4 regions of the Actinokineospora cianjurensis genome follow, and region 4 is predicted to be linked to each of the others. Evidence: riboswitches for the same ligand, from Rfam matches in the RefSeq annotation. Region 4 holds a riboswitch; each other region holds the start of a gene.

Region 1 (5,471 bases), 770 kb from region 4:
GATCCCGGCGGCCGTCGGGTCGGTGATCAACCCGATCTCGGGCAGTTCACCGCGCACCACGACCCCACGCCACGGGGTGATGACCACATCGCCGAGCGCCCGCGCCTGGTCCGCGGTCAACCGCCCCAACGGCACGGCCGCACCGACACCAAGACCGCCGTCAGCGAACACGACCGGCCCGATCGGCCCACCGGTGGGTGGTGTGCCCGGCATCACCCGCTCCGCCGTGACCGCGATGCCCGGCCCCCGAAGTCCGGACAGCGGACCGGCCTGCCCCAGGCTGTTGGCAGACGTGGCCGCAGAATCACTGAGCGTGGCCGCGGTGTCAACGAGCCTGGCCGCTGTGTCACTGAGCGTGGCCGCAGTGTCAACGAGCGTGGCCGCAGTGTCCGCGAGCGTGGCCACATAGTCACTGAGCGTGGCCGCGATGACCCCCGGGTCCGGCAGTTCGACGATCCGCCACTGCTCGCCCCTGACCTGCAAGAACGCCTTCGCGCAGGCGACCATAGCCGGGACGACCTGGTCGGGTGCCACTCGCACGCCGTGGTCGATGCCGCCGATCAGCAGGGCTACCCGGTCGCCGACCGGGAGGGCCGCCAGGTCCGCGCCCGACCACGCCACGTCACCGGCGCCGCTGTCCAGGGCGAACAGGAACCGGCCCGGCAGGGCGGCCAGGTCACTCTCCGCGCACACCGCCGCGTCCAGCTCGGCCACCAGGTCACCGGGTCCCAGCGGGGACGCCATGATGTTGCGCACTTTCTCGTGGGTCCGCGACGGCAGCAGCCCGATCGCCGCCAGTTCCGCGCCCAGTTCCACCTCGGCGCCCTCAGCCAGCCCGCGCAGCTGCAGGTTCGCCCGCGACGTCAACTCCAGGGCGCCGTCACCCAGGTCGACGGCCAGATCAGCCAGCCGGTGCAGCTGGTCGGCGCGCAGCCACCCACCCGGGACCCGGACCCGCGCCAGTCCGCCGTCGGCCGCGCGGTGCACGTCGAGCGCACCTGGGCAGGCGTCGGCGCCCGTTCGGCGCTGGGAGGAAGGCACCTGCCGAATATAGGGTGAGCGCGAAGCAGCGATGGCAATGGAGGAAGCCGGTGGGAGTCCGGCGCGGTCCCGCCAGAGGGTGGTGGGCGGGAATGTTCCTGTCACCGGGGAGCGGACCCTGAACACGCCACGGCACCAGCCGGAAGGCCAGGGCGAGCGCTGATCCGGGAGCCAGGACACTCCGGCCGTCGCCACCCACGACCCGGGGCGAGGACCCCAGGAAGGGCCTCATGATCCTGCTCTTGTCGACCTCGGACACCGATCTGCTCTCCGCGCGCGCCAGCGGCGCCGAGTACCGGCTGGCCAACCCGGCCCGGCTGCACCTCGACGACCTGCCCGGCCTGCTCGACGGCGCCGACATCGTCGTCGTCCGGCTGCTGGGGGGTCGCCGGGCGTGGGAGGAGGGCCTGGACTCGCTGCTCGCCGGGCCGCGGCCGGTGGTCGTCCTGGGTGGTGAGCAGGCGCCGGACGCGGAGCTGATGGAGCTGTCCACGGTGCCCGGCGGGGTCGTCGCCGAGGCCCACCGCTACCTCGCCTTCGGCGGCCCGGACAACCTCCGTGAGCTTGTTCACTTCCTGTCCGACACGATCCTGCTCACCGGCACCGGGTTCGCCGCGCCGGTCGACCTGGCGCCGTGGGGTCACCTGGAGCGAGAGGCCCGCCGGACCGAGGGGCCCCGCGTTGGCGTCCTCTACTACCGCGCGCACCACCTGGCCGGGAACACCGCGTTCATCGCCGCCCTAGCTGACGCTGTCGAGGACGCCGGAGCGGTAGCGGTACCGGTCTACTGCGCGTCGTTGCGTACCGCGCCGCAGGAGTTGCTGTCCGTTCTAGGCACGCTCGACGCTCTTATCGTCACCGTGCTCGCTGCCGGTGGGACGCTGCCCGCCGCCGCTAGCGCTGGTGGGGACGACGGCGCTTGGGACGTGGGCGCCCTCGCTGACCTGGACATCCCGATCCTGCAGGGTCTAGCGCTGACCTCTGACCGGGCAACCTGGGAGGAGAGTGACGACGGCCTGTCGCCGTTGGACACTGCGACGCAGGTAGCGGTACCGGAGTTCGACGGCCGTCTGATCACTGTGCCGTTCTCGTTCAAGGAGCAGGACCGCGACGGGCTCTCGGTATACGTACCGGACCCCGAGAGGGCTGCCCGGGTCGCGGGTATCGCGGTCAAGCACGCCGTGCTGCGTCACACCCCGCCCGCCGAGCGCAAGATCGCGCTGATGCTCTCCGCGTACCCGACGAAGCACTCTCGCATCGGTAACGCTGTCGGCCTCGACTCGCCGGTTAGCGCTATCCGCCTGCTGGAGGCACTCCGCGCTGCGGGCTACGACCTCGGCCCCGAGGACGCCCTGCCGGGTGTGGCCAACGGTGACGGCGACGCACTCATCCACGCGCTGATCGAGGCGGGCGGCCAGGACCCGAACTGGCTGACCGAGAAGCAGTTGACCGGCAACCCGGTGCGCATCTCCGCCGCCGAGTACCGCGCCTACTTCGACACCCTGCCCGAGGACCTGCGCGCCTCGATGGAGCAGCACTGGGGTCCCGCGCCGGGCGAGCTGTTCGTCGACCGCTCCGCCGACCCCGGTGGCGAGATCGTCCTGGCCGCGCTGCGGGCCGGGAACCTGGTGCTGATGGTCCAGCCGCCGCGGGGCTTCGGCGAGAACCCGGTCGCGATCTACCACGACCCCGACCTGCCGCCGAGCCACCACTACCTCGCCGCGTACCGCTGGGTCGCTAGCACCTTCGGCGCGCACGCGATGGTCCACTTGGGAAAGCACGGCAACCTGGAGTGGTTGCCCGGCAAGAACCTCGGGCTCTCGGCGTCGTGCGGACCGGACGCCGCGCTGGGTGATCTGCCGCTGGTGTACCCGTTCCTGGTCAACGACCCGGGCGAGGGCACGCAGGCCAAGCGGCGCGCGCACGCCACCCTGGTCGACCACCTGGTCCCGCCGATGGCCCGCGCCGAGAGCTACGGCGACATCGCCCGGCTGGAGCAGCTGCTCGACGAGCACTCCAACATCGCCGCGATGGACCCGGCGAAGCTGCCCGCCATCCGCGCGCAGATCTGGACGCTGATCCAGGCCGCCAAGCTCGACCACGACCTCGGCCTGGACGACCGCCCGCACGACGTCGAGTTCGACGACTTCCTGCTGCACGTCGACGGCTGGCTGTGCGAGATCAAGGACGTGCAGATCCGCGACGGCCTGCACACCCTCGGCGACGCCCCGGTCGGCGCCGCGCGGGTGAACCTGGTCAACTCGATGCTGCGCGCCCGCCAGATGTGGGGTGGGCAGGCCGCCGCGCTGCCGGGCCTGCGCGAGGCGCTCGGGCTGGCGGAGGACGGGTCGGAGAGCCGCACCCGGGTCGACGAGATCGACGCGATCGGGCTGTCCTTGGTGCAGGCCATGGAGGACGCGGGGTGGTCCGACGCGCGACAGGTCTGTGTGGACGTTCTCGGGGAGCCGAACCCCGCTGTCGAGGCGGTTCTGGGCTTCGCGGCCGAGGAGATCGTGCCGCGCCTGGCCCGCACGACCGACGAGCTGGACAACATCCTGCACGCCCTGGACGGCGGGTACGTGCCCGCCGGGCCGAGCGGGTCCCCGTTGCGCGGCTTGGTGAACGTGCTGCCGACGGGGCGCAACTTCTACTCCGTCGACCCGAAGGCGATCCCCTCCCGGCTGGCGTGGGAGACGGGTTCGGCGATGGCGGAGTCGCTGCTCGCCCGGTACCGCAAGGACACGGGGGAGTGGCCGCGCTCGGTCGGGCTGTCGGTGTGGGGGACCTCGGCGATGCGCACCTCCGGCGACGACATCGCCGAGGTGTTGGCACTGTTGGGAGTTCGGCCGGTCTGGGACGAGGCGTCGCGCCGGGTCAGCTCGCTGGAGGCCATCCCGCTGGCCGAGCTGGGTCGACCGCGCGTCGACGTGACGGTCCGCATCTCCGGCTTCTTCCGCGACGCCTTCCCGCACGTGGTCTACATGCTCGACGACGCAGTACGCCTGGTCGCCGACCTCGACGAGTCCGATGAGGACAATTACGTCCGAGCCCACGTTCAGGCCGATTCCGACGCCGATGCCCGGACCGCGACCACCCGCATCTTCGGCTCCAAGCCGGGCGCGTACGGCGCCGGCCTGCTCCCGTTGATCGACAGCCACAACTGGCGCGACGACTCCGACCTAGCCGAGGTCTACGCCGTCTGGGGCGGCTTCGCCTACGGCCGCGACCTCGACGGCATCGCCGCCCGCCCGGCCATGGAAGCCGCCTACCGCCGCATCAACGTGGCCGCCAAGAACGTCGACACCCGAGAACACGACATCGCCGACTCCGACGACTACTTCCAGTACCACGGCGGCATGATCGCCACGGTCCGCGCCCTCACTGGCCGCGCTCCGGCGGCCTACATCGGGGACAGCACTCGGCCGGAGTCTGTGCGAACGCGGACCTTGGCCGAGGAGACGAACCGGGTCTTCCGGTCGCGTGTGGTCAATCCGCGCTGGATCGAGGCGATGCGGCGGCACGGGTACAAGGGCGCCTTCGAGTTGGCGGCCACTGTGGACTATCTGTTCGGGTACGACGCGACGACTGGTGTTGTGGCTGACTGGATGTACGACAAGTTGGCGCAAACGTATGCGCTGGATCCGGAGAACCGGAAGTTCCTGAGCGAGTCGAATCCTTGGGCGCTGCACGGGATCGCGGAGCGGTTGCTGGAGGCGGCTGAGCGGAAGATGTGGGCTGAGCCGGATCCGGAGACGTTGCGGGAGTTGCGGGAGCTGTATCTGCAGGTGGAGGGGGATATCGAGGCTGGGTCGGAGTAGGTGGGCTGGGGGGTGGGGCGGGTTGTCCACAGGGTGGCTGCTCGCTCTGCCCGTTTTGTCGGTGCCTCCCGGTAGGCTGTGTATCGGGGGGTGCTTTGACGGGTTTGATCTTGAGCTGAGGGTGGTCTGGCTCTCGGTCTTGCCTGCGGCGTCGACGATCAACGGCTCGCCTTCGGCATTGCGGTGGGGCGCGAGTTTCGAGCTTTGCTCGATGCGGCGAACTCGTTTTGCGCGGGGCCCCGACAGCACCCGTGGCAGAACCACAAAGCAGGGGCCGAAAAGCAGGCCCTGCCACGGTGAGCGACGCTACGGGCACTGCTCCCCCACACAAAACAAGTCCACCCCATCGAGCCGGGTTGGCACCAGCGACTGCGAGGAGCGTTGCTTGGCCAACGTTGTTTGGGGGCGCGTGGTGGCCAACGTCTGAGAGGGATACCTGCGGACCGGTGTCTGAGAGGGGCGCGTGGGGCTGGCCGACGTCGGAGGGGGCTACGCCTGGGAGGGCGTGCGGGGCGTGTTGGGTGCGGTGGCCCGTGTGGTGTTTGGGGCGCGCGTGGGTCGAGGTCGGGTGGGGATCAGTGGGTGTGGGGGCGTGTACTGGCGGGTCTGGGC
Region 2 (5,471 bases), 780 kb from region 4:
AGCACCAGGGCGGCGGTGCGCTCGGGGAGGCGCTCGTCGCGCAGCGGATCGACCACGACGACCTCGGCTCCGGCGGCGCGGAGCAGCTCGGTGTGTTCGGCGTACCCGAAGGTGAACGCGGGCCCGCCCGCCACGGCCACCACCGGTCGGGTCGACACGGCCGCGACCTCCTCGGCCGGTGACCACAGAGGACCGTCCAGCGGGCTTGCCGTCCGCGCGAGCCGGACCACCGCCTCGATGTCCACAGAGGACTCGATGAGCGCGGCCATCGCCTCGACCGCCCGAACCGCGTGCGACCCGTGCTCCGCGGCGGGAACCAGGCCCAGGTGCCGCGATGGAACGTCGACCTCGCCCGCGCGCCGGACCGAGCCGACGACCGGCAGCCCGACCTCGCCGCACGCCTCGCGCAGCACCTGGTCGTGCCGGTCCGACCCGACCTGGTTGAGCACCACCCCGGCGATGCGCACGCCCGGCCGGAACGAGCGGAACCCGTGCAGCAGCGCGGCCAGGCTCGTGCTCTGCCCGCGCGCGTCGACGACCAGCAGCACCGGAGCCGCGAGCAGCCCGGCGACATGCGCGGTCGACCCGAGCCCGCCCTCCTCGACGTGGTGCCCCACCCGGCCGTCGAACAGACCCATGACGCCCTCGATGACCGCGATGTCCGCGCCCGACGAGCCGTGCCGGAACAGGGGGCCGATCCGGTGGGTGCCGACCAGCACCGGGTCGAGGTTGCGACCGGGACGACCTGCGGCGAGCGTGTGGTACCCGGGGTCGATGTAGTCGGGGCCGACCTTGAAGGGCGCCACGGTGTGCCCACGCCCGCGCAGCGCCGCCATGAGCCCGGTCGCCACCGTGGTCTTGCCGCTCCCGGACCCGGGCGCGGCGATGACGACGCGGGCTACCACTCGATGCCCTTCTGGCCCTTGTGGCCCGCGTCCATCGGGTGCTTGACCTTCGTCATGTGCGTGACCAGGTCCGCGGCGTCCACAAGGGACTGCGGTGCGTCCCGACCGGTGATGATCACGTGCTGATGGCCCGGTCGCTGAGCCAGCGTCGCCACGACCTCGTCGGTGTCGATCCAGCCCCACTTGAGCGGGTAGGTGAACTCGTCGAGCACGTACAGGCCGTGCTGCTCCGCCGCCAACCTCCGGCTGATCTCCGCCCACCCCTCGCGCGCAGCCTCGGCGTGGTCCTCCTCGGATCCCGCCTTCCGCGACCACGACCACCCAGCGCCCATCTTGTGCCACTCGACCGGACCACCCTCACCGGTCTGCTCGTGCACCTTTCCCAACGCCAGGAACGCGGACTCCTCGCCGACCCGCCACTTGGCCGACTTCACGAACTGGAACACCCCGATCGACCAGCCCTGGTTCCAGCCCCGCAACGCGAGCCCGAACGCGGCCGTCGACTTCCCCTTCATCTCTCCGGTGTGGACGACGACAAGGGGACGGTTGCGGCGCTGACGGGTGGTGAGCCCGTCCTGGGGAACAACGGACGGCTTTCCCTGTGGCATGGCGTCTCCCTCAGGCCGCGCGGGCGGCGCGGACGACACCCGCGACGGCGTCAGCGGACAGTTCGTCCAAGCGGAGGCCAGTGGCGCCGAGGGCGGTGGCGAGCTTGGTGGCGAGCCCCAGCCGTACTGGTCCGGTCTCGCAGTCGACCACCACGCTGGCCACACCGTCAGCGGCGATCGCGGAAGCGGCCCGCAGAGCGTCGGCGACGGCGTCGTGGGACGAGCGGCCATTGCGGGTCACCGCCACCGTCGCGCGACCATCGGTGACAACCACCAGGAGCGCCCGCCTGCGCGGGTCCCGCATCCGCTCGACCTCAAGTGTCTTGCGAGCGCGCAAAAGGCCGTCCGCCAAGGGAGTGCGCCCACCGGTGCGCAGGTCGCGCAGTCGAGCGACCGCCGCCTCGACCGAAGAAGTGGGCGGCAGGGCCAACTCGGCGTCGCCACCGCGGAAGGTGATCAGCCCGACCTTGTCGCGGCGCTGGTAGGCGTCGCGCAGCAGCGAGATCACCGCGCCGGTCACCGCGGACATCCGCTTGCGAGCGGCCATCGACCCCGAGGCGTCCACAGCGAACAGAACGAGGTTGGACTCACGCCCTTCCCGCACTGCCCGGCGCACATCACCAGACCGCACAACCAATCCCGGACCACTACGCCCCCGGGACTGCTGGAACGGCGCCGCGGCGGTGAGTGTGCCGACCAAGTGGATGCCTGTGCCCTGGTTCTGCGCCGCCCGCAACGCCCGGCCACCGCCTGCCCGCGACCTGGACCGCCTGCCCGGCGCTCCCTCACCCACACCGTCGATCTGCAGCACCCTCGCCCGGAATGCCTCGTCCGGACTGGGGGCAGCCTGCGAACGGTCACCACCCTGCGGCGCCTCGGTGTCCTGCTTGCCCGGCGACTCGCCACTGCCCTGATCGGACTCAGGCTCAGACTCGGGCGAACCGCCGCCGGGGCCACCATCCGGTGTGTCGTCAGGGTTGCGGTCAGCCTCCTCGGCCGCGTCCCGCAATGCCTGCGACAACTGCTCCTGGTCCAGGCCAGGCTCGTCGAACGGATCGCGGCGACGGCGGTGCGGCAGCGCGAGCCGGGCGGCCACCTCGACGTCGATCTCCTCGACCTCGAGAACACCCCGCCACGCCGCGTGCGCCACCGAAGCGCGGGCCACCACGAGGTCCGCCCGCATCCCGTCCACATCGAACGCGGCGCACACGGCGGCGATCCGGCGCAGCTCGGAGTCCGGCAGCACGACCTCCGGCAACGCCTTGCGGGCGGCCACGATCCGGGTCGCCAGCTCGGCGTCCGAAGTGGACCAGGTCGCGGCGAACCCGGCCGGGTCCGCCTCGTAGGCCAGCCTGCGCCGGATGACCTCGGTGCGCGTGTCCACGTCCCGGGCCGCCCGCACCTCGACGGTCAGCCCGAACCGGTCCAGCAGCTGCGGCCGCAGCTCGCCCTCCTCCGGGTTCATCGTCCCGACCAGCAGGAACGCCGACGCGTGCGACACCGACACGCCCTCGCGCTCCACGTGCGCCCGGCCCATCGCGGCGGCGTCGAGCAGCAGGTCGACCAGGTGGTCGTGCAGCAGGTTGACCTCGTCGACGTAGAGCACGCCCCGGTGCGCCGCCGCCAGCAACCCCGGCTGGTACGCCCGGACGCCCTCGGTGAGCGCGCGCTCCAGGTCGAGCGAGCCGATCACCCGGTCCTCGGTCGCGCCGACCGGGAGTTCCACCAGCCGCGCGGGCCGGGTGTCGGACTCGGGGTCGGTGTGCGGGCCGTCCGGGCAGCCCGGGTCGGGTGCGGCGGGGGAGCAGGAGAACCGGCAGCCCGCGACCACCTCGGCGTCGGGCAGCAGAGCCGCGAGCGCGCGCACCACGGTCGACTTCGCGGTGCCCTTCTCGCCGCGCACCAGCACCCCGCCGATCCCGGGGTGCACCGCGTTGAGCAGCAGGGACAACCGCAGGTCGGCGTGGCCGACGACCGCGGCGAACGGGTAGCCGGGCAGGGCTGGACGGGACACGTCGTTCCTCACTCCGGGTCCGCGCCCGGATCGATGGGGCAGCGGGGCCGAGTGTCCTGGCTCCCGGATCGCGGCACCGCCCCGGCCTTCCCGGGCAGCCCGGTGGCACGCGAGGGGACGGCACTCCCCGGTCACAGTGGCGGGACCGCACCGGATTCGCACCGGCTTCCTCGCTCACCCTGCTGGTTCTTCTCTTCAGTTGGCTCCATCGCATCGTCGCAGACCGCGTGGCCGGTGGCCAAGGCACGTGGTGGGGATCTCGGGTCGGTTAGGGTCTTGGCCGGTGTCCGACAGGCAGGGGTGAGTGGGATCAATCCGGTGACCGTGATCGGGATCGGGGCGGACGGCGTGGCCGGGCTGTCCCCGGCCGCGCGCGCCGAACTGGACCGCGCCGAGGTCGTGCTGGGCTCGGCGCGCCAACTCGACCTGCTGCCCGACGAGGTCACCGCCGAACGGGTCACCTGGCCGTCGCCCCTGGTGCCCGCCATCCCCGGGCTGCTCGACCGCTACCGCGACCGCGCGCTGTGCGTGCTGGCCAGCGGCGACCCGATGTTCCACGGCATCGGCACCACGCTGGGCCGGTTCACCGAGGTCCGCGTCGTGCCGCACCCGTCGTCGCTGTCGCTGGCGTGCGCCAGGCTGGGTTGGGCGGTGGAAGAGGTGGCGGTGGTCAGCGCGGTCGCCCGGCCGCTGGCGCGGTTGCACGCCGTGCTGCACCCGGGACGGCGCGTGCTCGTGCTCAGCTCGGACGGCTCGACCCCGGCCGCCGTGGTGGCGTTGCTGCGGGACCGGGGGTTCGGGGCGAGCAAGGTCACCGTGCTGGCGGAACTGGGCGGACCGGGGGAGCGGATCGGCGCGGACGTCGACGGGGTGTCGCCGTTGAACGTGGTCGCGATCGAGTGCGTGGCCGACCCCGGCGCGCGTCGGCTGCCGCGGGTGCCGGGGTTGCCCGATGACGTGTACGAGCACGACGGGCAGATCACCAAGCGCGAGGTCCGGGCGGTGACGGTGTCGTCGCTGGCGCCGGAGCCGGGGCAGCTGCTGTGGGACGTGGGCGCCGGGTCGGGCAGCGTGGGCATCGAGTGGGCGCGGACCCACCCCGCCTGCCGGGTGATCGCGGTGGAACCGAGGGAGGACCGGGCCGACCGGGTGGTCCGCAACGCCGCCGCGCTCGGCGTGCCAGGTCTGGTGCTGGTCCGGGGTGCTGCGCCGGAGGCGTTGGCGGGCCTGGAGGCACCGGACGCGGTGTTCGTCGGCGGCGGGGTGACGGCCGAGGGTGTGCTGCCCGCGTGCTGGGCGGCGTTGCGGCCGGGTGGGCGGATGGTGGTGAACGCGGTGACGCTGGAGTCCGAGGTGCTGGTCGCCCGGTGGCACGCGGAGGTCGGGGGAACACTGACCCGGCTGTCGGTGGGTCGCGCGGGGCCGGTGGGCGGGTTCACCGGGTGGCGGCAGGCGATGCCGGTGACGCAGCTGGTGGCGACCAAGGAGCGTGCATGACCGTCCACTTCATCGGCGCGGGCCCCGGTGCCGCCGACCTGATCACCGTGCGCGGGCGGGACATCATCGCCGCCTCGCCGGTCTGCCTGTACGCCGGTGCGCTGGTGCCCGCCGAGTTGCTGGCCGTGTGCCCGCCGGGGGCGCGGAAGGTCGACACGGCCGAGCTGACCTTGGACGAGATCATCGCGGAACTGGTGGCCGCGCACGCCGCTGGTCACGACGTCGCGCGGCTGCATTCCGGCGATCCGTCGGTGTTCAGTGCGATGGCCGAGCAGATGCGACGCCTTGACACGGCTGGTGTTCCGTATGACGTGACGCCTGGGGTGCCTGCCTTCGCGGCGGCGGCCGCGTCGTTGCGGCAAGAGTTGACGGTCCCCGCACTGGGGCAAACCGTTGTGCTGACTCGAACTTCCGCTCGGGCGACGCCGATGCCCGTCGGGGAGGACC
Region 3 (5,471 bases), on a different contig from region 4:
TGTGGATGGTCATGCCGGGGCGGTGGACCGGTCTGTCGAGGCGCAGCGGGGGTGGGTGTCCGACGCGCGTTCCCGTGGGGCGCAGGGGGCGGTCAGGTTCGCGGGTGAGGCCGAGCGGTTGACCGGGCAGGCTCGGTCGCAGCCGGTGCAGCGGTGGTTGGCGGAGATCGTCGGCCGGATGCGGAACTGGCTGCGCGAGAAGTGCGGCGACGTGCTCGGCGGCATCCTGTCCGGGCTGATCCTCTCGATTCCGACGATCATCATCGGGGTCGGGTTGCTGCTGGCCGGGCCGGTCGGGTGGACGGTGCTCGCGGGTCTACTGGTCGTGGGCGTCGGTCTGGGGATCTACGGGCGTTGGCAGGAGTACAAGGCGGATCACGGCGGCAACGGACCGGGATTCCTTGCCGGACTTGGCTTGGTGGGTCTCGGCATCGCGGACCTGACCGGCATTCCGTACATCGTGGAGGCCGCGGTGGGCCAGCGCGCCTTCGCCCCGACCGGGATGAGCGACTTCGAACGGTGGGAACGCGGCACCCAGGGCGTGGTCAACCTGGCCCTGCTGGTCGCGGGCGGCGCCAAGAAGCTGTTCGCCGAACGAGCTCCCGTCGAACCCGTCCGCGCCCCCGTCGACCCGCACACCGTCCCGATCCCCGGCGAGAGCAACAACGCCCGCTTCGAAGCCGCCCGCCAGATCATCCTCGACACACCCCCCGCCGACCGCGCCGCCGCCACTCGCGTCCTGTTCCCCCGCCTCACCGAACTCAGCGGCAACACCTGGAACTTCCGCGCCAACCCCTCAGCCGACGGCGGAATCCACTTCACCGGCGAGGGCGCGCCCTTCATCTTCGCCATCGACAACGCGGGCAACGCCTTCCAGGGCAAGATCGGCCCCGGCACCCTCACCATCCACCCGGGCGCCCCCACCACGGTCAACTACACCACCCTCCGCCCCCTGACTCCCACACCCCCGCCACCCCCGATACCCGCTCCTGCCACCGCCACCGACCCCATCCCCCCGGTCGCCCCTCGGCTACCTGCCCCACCCTCCGAGCGCGAGCCCGAACCCAGCAGCCACTAGCCGGACAAGCCCGCCAGTCGATCATCCAGATCGGCTGACCGAGTGCCTTCGGCTGATTGCCGATTCGGCCCGCCAGTGGCTCGGTCTCGATCATCGAGCAGGCCATCGGCTCGGGTGGGATACAGCGGACCGTGCCTGTGGGCACTGCTCCAACCGAGCGACACGCCCACTAGATGTGGGGTGCGATGGCCGGGCGCGCACCCATGTATTGTGCCTCTAGCTGGTTCGGCCGATCATCCAGATCGGTCGTCGCAAGAGGGAACCCGGTGTGAGTCCGGGGCTGCCCCGCAGCGGTGAGTGGGAACGAGAGCCGTCACGAAGCACTGGGCCACGACAGGTCTGGGAAGCGGCGGCCGGTAGGTGCCGATGAGGCGTGCCCGCGAGTCCGAAGACCTGCCAGCGCTTCCGCACGCGTCCGCGTGCGGGTGTCCGCGGCCCCGAGGGAGGGCGGGAGGACGTGGCGGTCGCGCGCGCCCGCCCGGTCTCCGCTGCCCGGGGTCGCTCGGTGAGCGAGGAGAGACCTGTGACGGCCACGACCACCATGCGCGTGCGCAAGCGCGATGGGACGTTGGAACCGGTCGACGTCAACAAGATCGTCGGGGCGGTGCGCGCCCAGGCCACCGGACTGTCCGATGTGGACCCGTTGCGGGTGGCGACCAGGACGATCAGCGGTCTCTACGACGGCGCGAGCACCGAGGAGCTCGACCAGCTCTCCATCCAGACCGCCGCCGCGCTGGTGGCCGAGGAGCCGGAGTACTCCAAGCTCGCTGCCGGGCTGCTCGCCGCGTTCATCGGCAAGGAGGTGCGCAGGCAGGGCGTCGGCTCGTTCAGCGACAGCATCGCGCTCGGCCACGACCAGGGCCTGATCGGTGATACCACCGCCGCGTTCGTCGCCGCCAACGCCACCGAGCTCGACGGCGCCGTCGACCCCGCGGCCGACCGGCGGTTCGAGTACTTCGGCCTGCGCACCGTCTACGACCGCTACCTGCTGCGACACCCCGAGCAGCGCACCGTGATCGAGATGCCGCAGTACTGGCTGCTGCGGGTCGCCTGCGGCCTGTCCACGACCGCCGCCGAGGCCATCGGGTTCTACCGGCTGATGTCGTCGCTGGCGTACCTGCCCAGCTCGCCGACCCTGTTCAACTCCGGCACCCAGCACACCCAGATGTCCTCGTGCTACCTGCTCGACTCCCCGCGCGACGAGCTGGAGTCGATCTACGAGCGCTACGCCCAGATCGCCAGGCTGTCGAAGTTCGCGGGCGGCATCGGCGTGCAGTGGTCCCGGGTCCGCTCCCGCGGCGCCCTGATCCGCGGCACCAACGGCCACTCCAACGGCATCGTGCCGTGGCTGCGCACCCTGGACGCGTCGGTGTCGGCGGTCAACCAGGGCGGTAGGCGCAAGGGCGCGGCCTGCGTGTACCTCGAGACCTGGCACCCGGACATCGAGGAGTTCCTGGAGCTGCGCGACAACACCGGCGAGGACGCCAGGCGCACGCACAACCTCAACCTGGCCAACTGGATCCCCGACGAGTTCATGCGCCGGGTCGAGGCCGACGCCGACTGGTCGCTGTTCGACCCGGACGAGCTGCCCGAGCTGGTCGACCTGTGGGGCGAGGACTTCGACCGCGCCTACCGCGGCGCCGAGGAGGCGGGCCGGGCCGTGCGCACGGTCAAGGCCCGCGACCTCTACGGCAAGATGATCCGCACGCTGGCGCAGACCGGCAACGGCTGGATGACCTTCAAGGACACCTCGAACCGGACCTGCAACCAGACCGCCGAGCCGGGCAACGTGGTGCACCTGTCCAACCTGTGCACCGAGATCCTCGAGATCACCAGCGACGAGGAGACCGCGGTCTGCAACCTCGGCTCGGTCAACCTCGGCGCGCACGTGCTCGCCGACTCTCCCGACGGCATGGACTGGGAGCGGCTGCGCGCGACCGTGCGCACCGCCGTGGTGTTCCTCGACCGTGTGATCGACATCAACTACTACCCGACCGAGCAGGCTGCCCGCAGCAACCCGCGCTGGCGGCCGGTCGGCCTCGGCGTCATGGGCCTGCAGGACGTCTTCTTCAAGCTCGGCCTGCCGTTCGACTCCCCGAGGGCGCGGGAGCTCTCGACCCGCGTCGCCGAGGAGATCTACCTGACGGCGCTGGAGTCGTCTGCCACGCTGGCCGAGGAGTCGGGCGCGCACCCGTCGTTCGCGCAGACCCGCGCCGCCCGCGGTGACCTGCAGCCCGACCTGTGGGGCGTCACGCCGACGCAGACCGAGCGGTGGACCGCCGTGCGGGCCCGCGTCGCCGAGCACGGCCTGCGCAACTCGCTGCTGATCGCCGTCGCGCCGACCGCCACCATCGCCTCCATCGCGGGCTGCTTCGAGTGCATCGAGCCGCAGGTGTCGAACACGTTCAAGCGCGAGACCCTCTCCGGGGAGTTCCTGCAGATCAACTCCTACCTCGTGCGCGAGCTCAAGGCGCGCGGGCTGTGGACCGACGACGTCCGGTCGCGGCTCAAGCGCGATGAGGGGTCCGTGCAGGGGCTCACCGAGCTGCCTGCCGACGTGCGCGAGCTGTTCCGCACCGCGTGGGAGCTGCCGCAGAAGGCACTGGTCGACCTGGCCGCCGCGCGCGGCCCGTACATCGACCAGAGCCAGTCGCTGAACCTGTTCGTGGCGTCGCCGACCATCGGCAAGCTGTCCTCGATGTACCTCTACGCCTGGAAGTCCGGGCTGAAGACCACGTACTACCTGCGCTCCCGCCCGGCGACGCGCATCCAGCAGGCGACCGTGCCGACCGCGGCAGCCGCCCCGGTCGACGCCGAGGCCATCGCCTGCTCCCTGGAGAACCCCGAGTCCTGCGAGGCATGCCAGTGACGGCTCTTGAGACCACCGGCCTGGCGGGCACCGCCCGCGGCCACGCGCTGCTCGACCCCGGCATGGACCTGACCCTGCGGCCCATGCGCTACCCGCTGTTCTACGACCGCTTCCGCGACGCCATCAAGAACACCTGGACCGTCGAGGAGGTCGACCTGCACTCCGACCTCGCCGACCTGGCCAAGCTCTCGCCTGCCGAGCGGCACCTGGTCAACCGGCTGGTGGCGTTCTTCGCGACCGGCGACACCATCGTCGCCAACAACCTGGTGCTCAACCTCTACGAGCACCTCAACGCGCCGGAGGCCCGGCTCTACCTGTCGCGGCAGCTGTTCGAGGAGGCCGTGCACGTCCAGTTCTACCTGACGCTGCTCGACACCTACCTGCCCGACGAGGACGAGCGGATCGCGGCTTTCGCGGCGGTGGACAACATCCCGTCGATCCGCGCCAAGGCCGAGTTCTGCTACAAGTGGATCGACTCCATCTCCGGCCTCACCCGCCTGGAGTCCAAGGCGGACCGCCGCGGCTTCCTGCTCAACCTCATCTGCTTCGCCGCCTGCATCGAGGGCCTGTTCTTCTACGGCGCCTTCGCCTACGTGTACTTCCTGCGCTCCCGCGGCCTGCTCAACGGCCTCGCGTCGGGCACGAACTGGGTTTTCCGCGACGAGTCCATGCACATGGCCTTCGCCTTCGACGTGGTGGACACCGTGCGCCGCGAGGAACCCGACCTGTTCGACGACGAGCTGATCGACCAGGTCAAGCAGATGATCCGCGAAGCCGTCGACGCCGAGACCGCGTTCGCCGAAGACCTGCTGGTCCGCGGCGTGGCAGGCATGTCCGTCGCCGACATGCGCACCTACCTGGAACACGTGGCCGACCGCCGCCTCCAGGTCCTGGGCATCCCCCCCATCTACGGTTCCCCCAACCCCTTCGCCTTCATGGAACTCCAAGACGTCCAAGAACTCTCCAACTTCTTCGAACGCCGAGTCTCCGCCTACCAGGTAGCAGTAACCGGCTCCGTCTCCTTCGACGAAGACTTCTAGGTTGCACCCGCCGGGCTGGGCACCTCCACTGGACCCAGCCCGGCTCCGATCGTACGTGTCCGGCCTGGTCCGGCCAGCGGCTCGCGGCTTCGCGACACCATGGTGCATCTCTAGATAGGGGCTAGGTAGAGTTCTGGGTATGGCAGGCCCACGCATGACGTTGCCGACGCAGTTGGTGCTGCGCGCCCTGATGGAGAACCCCGACCAGGAGATGTACGGGCTCGAGATCTGCGCGGCCGCCGGACTGCCCAGCGGCACCATCCACCCACTGCTCGCCCGGCTCGAACGGGTCGGCTGGCTGCGCAGCCGCTGGGAGGACATCGACCCGGCCCAGGAAGGCAGGCCCCGCCGCCGCTACTACGGCCTCGACCCCAACAGCCTCGCCCCCATCCGCGCCGCCCTCACCCGCGTCGAAGCCTCACAAGCCGCCCTCACCCGCCTGCGTCCCGGCCTCGCGGGCGGTGCCCGATGACAGGTACCTCTC
Region 4 (5,471 bases):
GCCGAGGGGTTGGGCCGGGAGATCGCCCGCGAGCTCGTCGCGGGCGGCATGCGGGTCGCGCTGCTCGACGTGCAGGCCGACAAGCTCGACAGGCTGGTCGAGGAGCTGCGCGGCGGCGGTGCCGACGTGTTCCCGGTCGTGGTGGACCTCGCCGACGCCGAGGCCACCCGGGCCGCCACCGAGCAGGCACTGGCGCACTACGGCACACCGCGCGTGCTGATCCACAACGCCGCCGTGCTGCGCGAGGTGTCCATGCTGGACGTCACCTTCGACAACTGGCGGCGCGAGGTCGACATCATCCTGCAAGCCGCGTTCGTGCTCACCAAGACCGTCTGGTCGGGCATGGTCGAGGCCAAGGGCGGCAGCGTCGTGTTCATGTCCTCCGGCTCAGCGCTGTTCGGGTTCGTCAAGGAGACCGCCTACACCCCGGGCAAGCACGCCCAGGAGGGCCTGATGAAGGTGCTCGCGATCGAGGGCAAGGAGCACGGGATCGCGGTCAACACCATGTCGACCGGGCGGCCCATCGACACGCCCATGTCGGACTCGCACTACACCGAGGAGATGCGGATCGGCATCGTGCCGCCGGACCGGCTCGCCCCGGCGTTCGCTTTCCTGGCCGGCATCGACGCGGACTTCGCGACCGGGCAACGGTTCAACGCCTACCAGGTCTCCGAGGCCATCCGGGCGGCCAGGCGATGATCTCCACCGACCGCGCCCCGGCGCCCGCGGGCCACTACGCGCAGGCCGTCCGGGCAGGCGGGTTCGTCTACGTCGCGGGACAGGTCCCGCGCGCGCCGGACGGCACGTACACCCCGGGCGACATCACCGCCGAGACCGACCTGGTGCTGCGCAACCTGGCCGCGGTCGCCGAGGCGGCGGGCGGTGGGCTCGGCGACGTGGTCAAGGTGACCGCGTACCTGACCAGGACCGAGGACTTCGCCGAGTTCGACGCCGAGTACGCCAGGCACTTCGGCGCGACCAGGCCCGCGCGCACCACCGTGGTGGCCGGGTTGCGGTCGGTGCTGGTCGAGGTGGACGCGGTGCTGTACCTGCCGGGGTGATCGTCGGTCCACTGTGTCCCGTGCCGGGTGTGCCACCATGGCTGGACCGGCCGGGGCGAGACGGGGTGATGCGGGCGTGCTGACGGTGAGCCTGGCGGGGCTGCGCGCGATCGAGGCCCTGGCCACCCACGGGTCGATGACGGCGGCGGCCAGCGCGCTCGGCTACACCCCGTCGGCCATCTCCCAGCAGATCGCCCGGCTCGGCCGCGACGTGCACCAGCCGCTGGTCGAGCAGCAGGGCGGGCGCACCACGCTGACCGTGGCCGGGCGGATCCTGGCCGAGTCGGCCAGCCGGATCGTGATCGAGCTGGAGAGCATGAGCGCCGAGTTGCAGGCGCAGACCGAGACGGTCACCGGCACGCTGCGCATCGCCGCGTTCCCGACCGCGGCCCGCGGCGTGATCCCGGCGGCGATGCGCGAGCTGTGCCTGGCCTGGCCCGAGCTGGAACCCCGGCTGATCGAGGCCGACTCGCACCGCGCGGTCGAACTGGTCGCCAGGGGCACGGTCGACCTCGGCGTCGCGCACGACTGGCTGGCGATCCCGCTCGCGCTGCCCGACGGCCTGCAGGCCAGGCACCTGGGCAACGACTTCTCTGACGTGCTCGCCCACCACACCCACCCGCTGGCCGACCGCGCCTCGGTCGAACTCGACGAGCTGGCCGACGAGTCCTGGCTCTACGAACCCGGGTCGGTCGCGCACGACTTCCTGCTCAACACCTACCGCCGCTCACCGCACCCGGACCGGTTCACCCACATCGTCAGCGAGTACGCCAGCCAGATCGAGATGGTGGGCGCCGGACTGGGCCTGGCCCTGGTACCGCGGATGGGCCGCGGCACCCTGCCCCCCACGGTCCGCGCCCTCACCGTCAAAGCCCCACCCCTGCGCCGCATCTACGGCGTCTGGCGCACCCCCACCGGCCGCCGCCCAGCACTCTCCGCCGCACTCGGCGTCCTGGAAGCGACCTGCGCCAGGCTTGAACAGGAGCGGTGAGCGTCGGGTCCCGTCGACGCCTGCCGGTGGTTGGCCGCTGACCCGCACCCATCGCAGGGGCACGTCCGGGCGTGGGATGGCGCGTTTGGGCGGTGCCGGTGCGGCTGGGGGTCGGCTAGGGTCGGGGATGCCGATGGTTCGCCGGGTGCGCGGGAGCGCGTCCGGCGAGGCAACAGGGAACCCGGTGGGAATCCGGGACTGCCCCGCAGCGGTGAGTGGGAACGACCGCCGTCAGATGAGCACTGGGCGCGAGCCTGGGAAGCGACGGCCAGTAGGCGTGAGAGTGGTGCCCACGAGTCCGAAGACCTGCCCTCGGTGCGCGCGTCGCTGTGGCGCGCGCTGGTCTGGGGCCTCTCGGGTGGGCCGCCGCCGCTGTGGTCGATGGTGGTCCTCCCGTGCCCTGGGCTGTTCGCCGAGCTCACGAGGAGAGAGCTGTGAACGTTCCCATCGGGTCGACCGTGCTGGGGTACCCGCGCATCGGCGGCAGGCGTGAACTCAAGCGGGCGGTGGAGCGGTACTGGTCCGGCCGTCTGGACGAGGCGGGTCTGCACGACGTGGCCGCCGGGCTCCGCGCGCAGGCGTGGCGCGAGCTGTCGGGGCTCGACAGCGTCCCGGGCAACACGTTCTCCTACTACGACCAGGTCCTCGACACCGCCGTGCTGTTCGATGCCATCCCCGCGCGGCACCGTGACCTGGGCCTGAACGCGCTGGACACCTACTTCGCGATGGCGCGCGGCACCGACGAGGTGACGCCGCTGGAGATGACGAAGTGGTTCGACACGAACTACCACTACCTGGTGCCCGAGGTCGGCCCCGACACCCGGTTCGCGCTGACCGGGGACAAGCCGGTCGCCGAGTACCGCGAGGCGGCATCGCTGGGCATCAAGACCCGGCCGGTGCTGGTGGGCCCGGTGACCTTCCTGCTGCTGGCCAAGCCGTCCGCCGACGCGCCCGCGGACTTCGCGCCGCTGAGCTTGCTCGACGGGTTGGTCGAGCAGTACGCCGAACTGCTGGAGACCCTGCGCGCGGCAGGCGTGGAGTGGGTGCAGCTCGACGAGCCCGCCTTCGTCGCCGACCGCACCCCCGACGAGCTGGCCGCCCTGCAGGATGCCTACTACCGGCTGTCGAACCTGTCCGACCGGCCGAACATCCTGGTCGCGGGCTACTTCGGCGACTGGGGCGAGGCGCTGCCCGTGCTGGCCGAGAGCTCGGTCGAGGCCGTCTCGCTGGACCTGGTCGCGGCCCCCGAGGCGATCGAGCGGGTCTCCCTGCTGCACGACAAGATCGTCGTCGCCGGTCTGGTCGAGGGCCGCAACGTGTGGCGGACCGACCTGCACCGCGCCGCCGAGTTGGGTGCCCGGATCGCCGACACCGGCGCCGTGCTGGCCGTGTCCACCTCGTGCTCGCTGCTGCACGTCCCGCTCGACCTCGACGCCGAGACCGACCTGGCGCCCGAGGTCCGCTCGCGGCTCGCGTTCGCCAAGCAGAAGGTCGACGAGGTGGTCCGGCTCGGCCGCGTCCTGCTCGGCGGGGAGTCCGCCGACCTGCTCAGCGACACCGCCGCGGGCACGGCGACGCGCGACGAGGCCGTCCGGGCGCGGCTGGCCGAGGTCACCCCCGAGCACCGGACCCGCGTGCCCTACCCCGACCGGGCCGACGCCCAGGAGTCCCGGCTGCGGCTGCCCGCCCTGGCCACCACGACCATCGGGTCGTTCCCGCAGACCGGCGCGGTGCGCCAGGCGCGGGCCGACCTGCGCACCGGCGCGATCGACGAGGCGGGCTACGAGCAGCGGATGCGCGAGGAGGTCGAGCGGGTCATCCGGTTGCAGGAGGAGATCGGCCTCGACGTGCTCGTGCACGGCGAACCCGAGCGCAACGACATGGTGCAGTACTTCGCCGAGCGGCTCGACGGGTTCGCCCACACCGAACTGGGCTGGGTGCAGTCCTACGGCTCCCGCTGCGTCCGCCCGCCGATCCTGCACAGCGACCTGTCCCGGCCCGCGCCGATGACCGTCCGCTGGGCCGAGCACGCGCAGTCGCTGACCCCGAAGCCGGTCAAGGGCATGCTCACCGGCCCGGTGACCATCCTCGCCTGGTCCTTCGTGCGCACCGACCAGCCGCTGGCCGACACCGCCGACCAGGTCGCGCTAGCGCTGCGCGACGAGGTCGCCGACCTGGAGGCCGCGGGCATCGGGATCATCCAGGTCGACGAGCCCGCGCTGCGCGAGACGCTGCCGCTGCGCGAACGCGACCGCAAGGCGTACCTGGACTGGGCGGTCGGCGCGTTCCGGCTCGCCACCGGCGGCGCGGCGCCGTGGACCCAGGTGCACACCCACCTGTGCTACTCGGAGTTCGGCGACGTGATCCACGCCATCGACGGCCTCGACGCGGACGTCACCACCATCGAGGCCGCCCGGTCCCGGATGGAGATCCTCGCCGACCTCGCCGCCATCGGCTACGCGCGCGGGGTCGGACCGGGCGTGTACGACATCCACTCGCCCCGGGTGCCCGGCACCGACGAGGTCGCCGGTCTGCTGACCGAGGCCACGAAGGCGGTGCCCGCCACCAGGTTGTGGGCCAACCCGGACTGCGGCCTCAAGACCCGCGGCTACGCGGAGGTCGAGCCCGCGTTGCGCAATCTCGTCTCGGCCGCTATTCGCGTGCGCGCACAGGTCTGACGCCTTGCCGGGGCGGGGTCCACGCGACCCCGCCCCGGCGGGCCCGGATTGCCGAAGAACTTTCGCAGCCGTGCCAACGGTTGTGCGCACGTCACACCGGTGCGGAGACCATTTGGTGGTGTGGAGCCCCGCGATCCGGGTGTTACGCTGCCCGCGCCCGGCTCCACCCGGGCTGTCACAACCGAATAGTCGTTGCCCGCGATGGGGAAGCCGGTCGGAATCCGGCACTGTCGCGCAACCGTGGGCCACACCAGTGGCGAGTCGGACCACCGCGCGGGCAACCAGCAGTCGAACCGCTGTCGCGAGAGCAGAGGTGACATCGGGCGCTGCCGCGTCGGTCTCCCTCCGTGCTCGTCAAGGAGGATGGATGACCGGGGCGTTGAGCAAGGGCCTCCGTCGAGTTGCCGCTGTCGTGGCCGTCGCCGCGCTGGTCACCGCTGGTGTGGCCACCGTCGCCGCGGCCGATGCCGACCGGACCGCCGCGAAGTCCAACTCCCACTGGCTGGCCCGCCAACTTGCCGCCGACGGCACGATCGAGAACCCGCTCGGCGGCAGCCTCCCCGACCACGGCTTGATGATCGACATCCTGCTGGCCGGGTACGCCTCGGGCAACGGCGCCCTCGTCGAGCCGATCGTCACCTACCTCGACGACGAGAAGTTCGCCAACGACTACTTCACCTGGGACGGTCTGCTGCCCGACATGGGCTACGACGCGATCATCCGAGGTGGACAGACGGCCAA

The links. A riboswitch is a leader RNA that binds a small molecule or an ion and turns the genes downstream of it on or off. The one in region 4 is predicted to bind cobalamin.
Region 1: linked by a shared signal. The riboswitch ahead of cobN (cobaltochelatase subunit CobN) and the one ahead of metE (5-methyltetrahydropteroyltriglutamate--homocysteine S-methyltransferase) in region 4 are both predicted to bind cobalamin.
Region 2: linked by a shared signal. The riboswitch ahead of CLV68_RS18260 (putative cobaltochelatase) and the one ahead of metE (5-methyltetrahydropteroyltriglutamate--homocysteine S-methyltransferase) in region 4 are both predicted to bind cobalamin.
Region 3: linked by a shared signal. The riboswitch ahead of CLV68_RS26695 (ribonucleoside-diphosphate reductase subunit alpha) and the one ahead of metE (5-methyltetrahydropteroyltriglutamate--homocysteine S-methyltransferase) in region 4 are both predicted to bind cobalamin.

The regions. Positions count from the first base shown of each region.
Region 1 is NZ_RCDD01000002.1:814,541-820,011, reverse strand. Features, by position in the region: gene CLV68_RS18225 (precorrin-3B synthase) at 1-1,041, opposite strand, end outside; cobalamin riboswitch at 1,082-1,223, shown strand; gene cobN (cobaltochelatase subunit CobN) at 1,272-4,859, shown strand.
Region 2 is NZ_RCDD01000002.1:826,213-831,683, reverse strand. Features, by position in the region: gene CLV68_RS18270 (cobyrinic acid a,c-diamide synthase CobB) at 1-905, opposite strand, end outside; gene cobO (cob(I)yrinic acid a,c-diamide adenosyltransferase) at 899-1,513, opposite strand; gene CLV68_RS18260 (putative cobaltochelatase) at 1,524-3,527, opposite strand; cobalamin riboswitch at 3,557-3,749, opposite strand; gene cbiE (precorrin-6y C5,15-methyltransferase (decarboxylating) subunit CbiE) at 3,846-5,024, shown strand; gene cobM (precorrin-4 C(11)-methyltransferase) at 5,021-5,471, shown strand, end outside.
Region 3 is NZ_RCDD01000005.1:313,595-319,065, forward strand. Features, by position in the region: gene CLV68_RS34245 (hypothetical protein) at 1-1,078, shown strand, start outside; cobalamin riboswitch at 1,283-1,493, shown strand; gene CLV68_RS26695 (ribonucleoside-diphosphate reductase subunit alpha) at 1,602-3,947, shown strand; gene CLV68_RS26700 (ribonucleotide-diphosphate reductase subunit beta) at 3,944-4,987, shown strand; gene CLV68_RS35790 (PadR family transcriptional regulator) at 5,127-5,459, shown strand.
Region 4 is NZ_RCDD01000002.1:47,532-53,002, forward strand. Features, by position in the region: gene CLV68_RS14925 (SDR family NAD(P)-dependent oxidoreductase) at 1-699, shown strand, start outside; gene CLV68_RS14930 (RidA family protein) at 696-1,061, shown strand; gene CLV68_RS14935 (LysR family transcriptional regulator) at 1,138-2,052, shown strand; cobalamin riboswitch at 2,170-2,380, shown strand; gene metE (5-methyltetrahydropteroyltriglutamate--homocysteine S-methyltransferase) at 2,487-4,730, shown strand; gene CLV68_RS14945 (hypothetical protein) at 5,098-5,471, shown strand, end outside.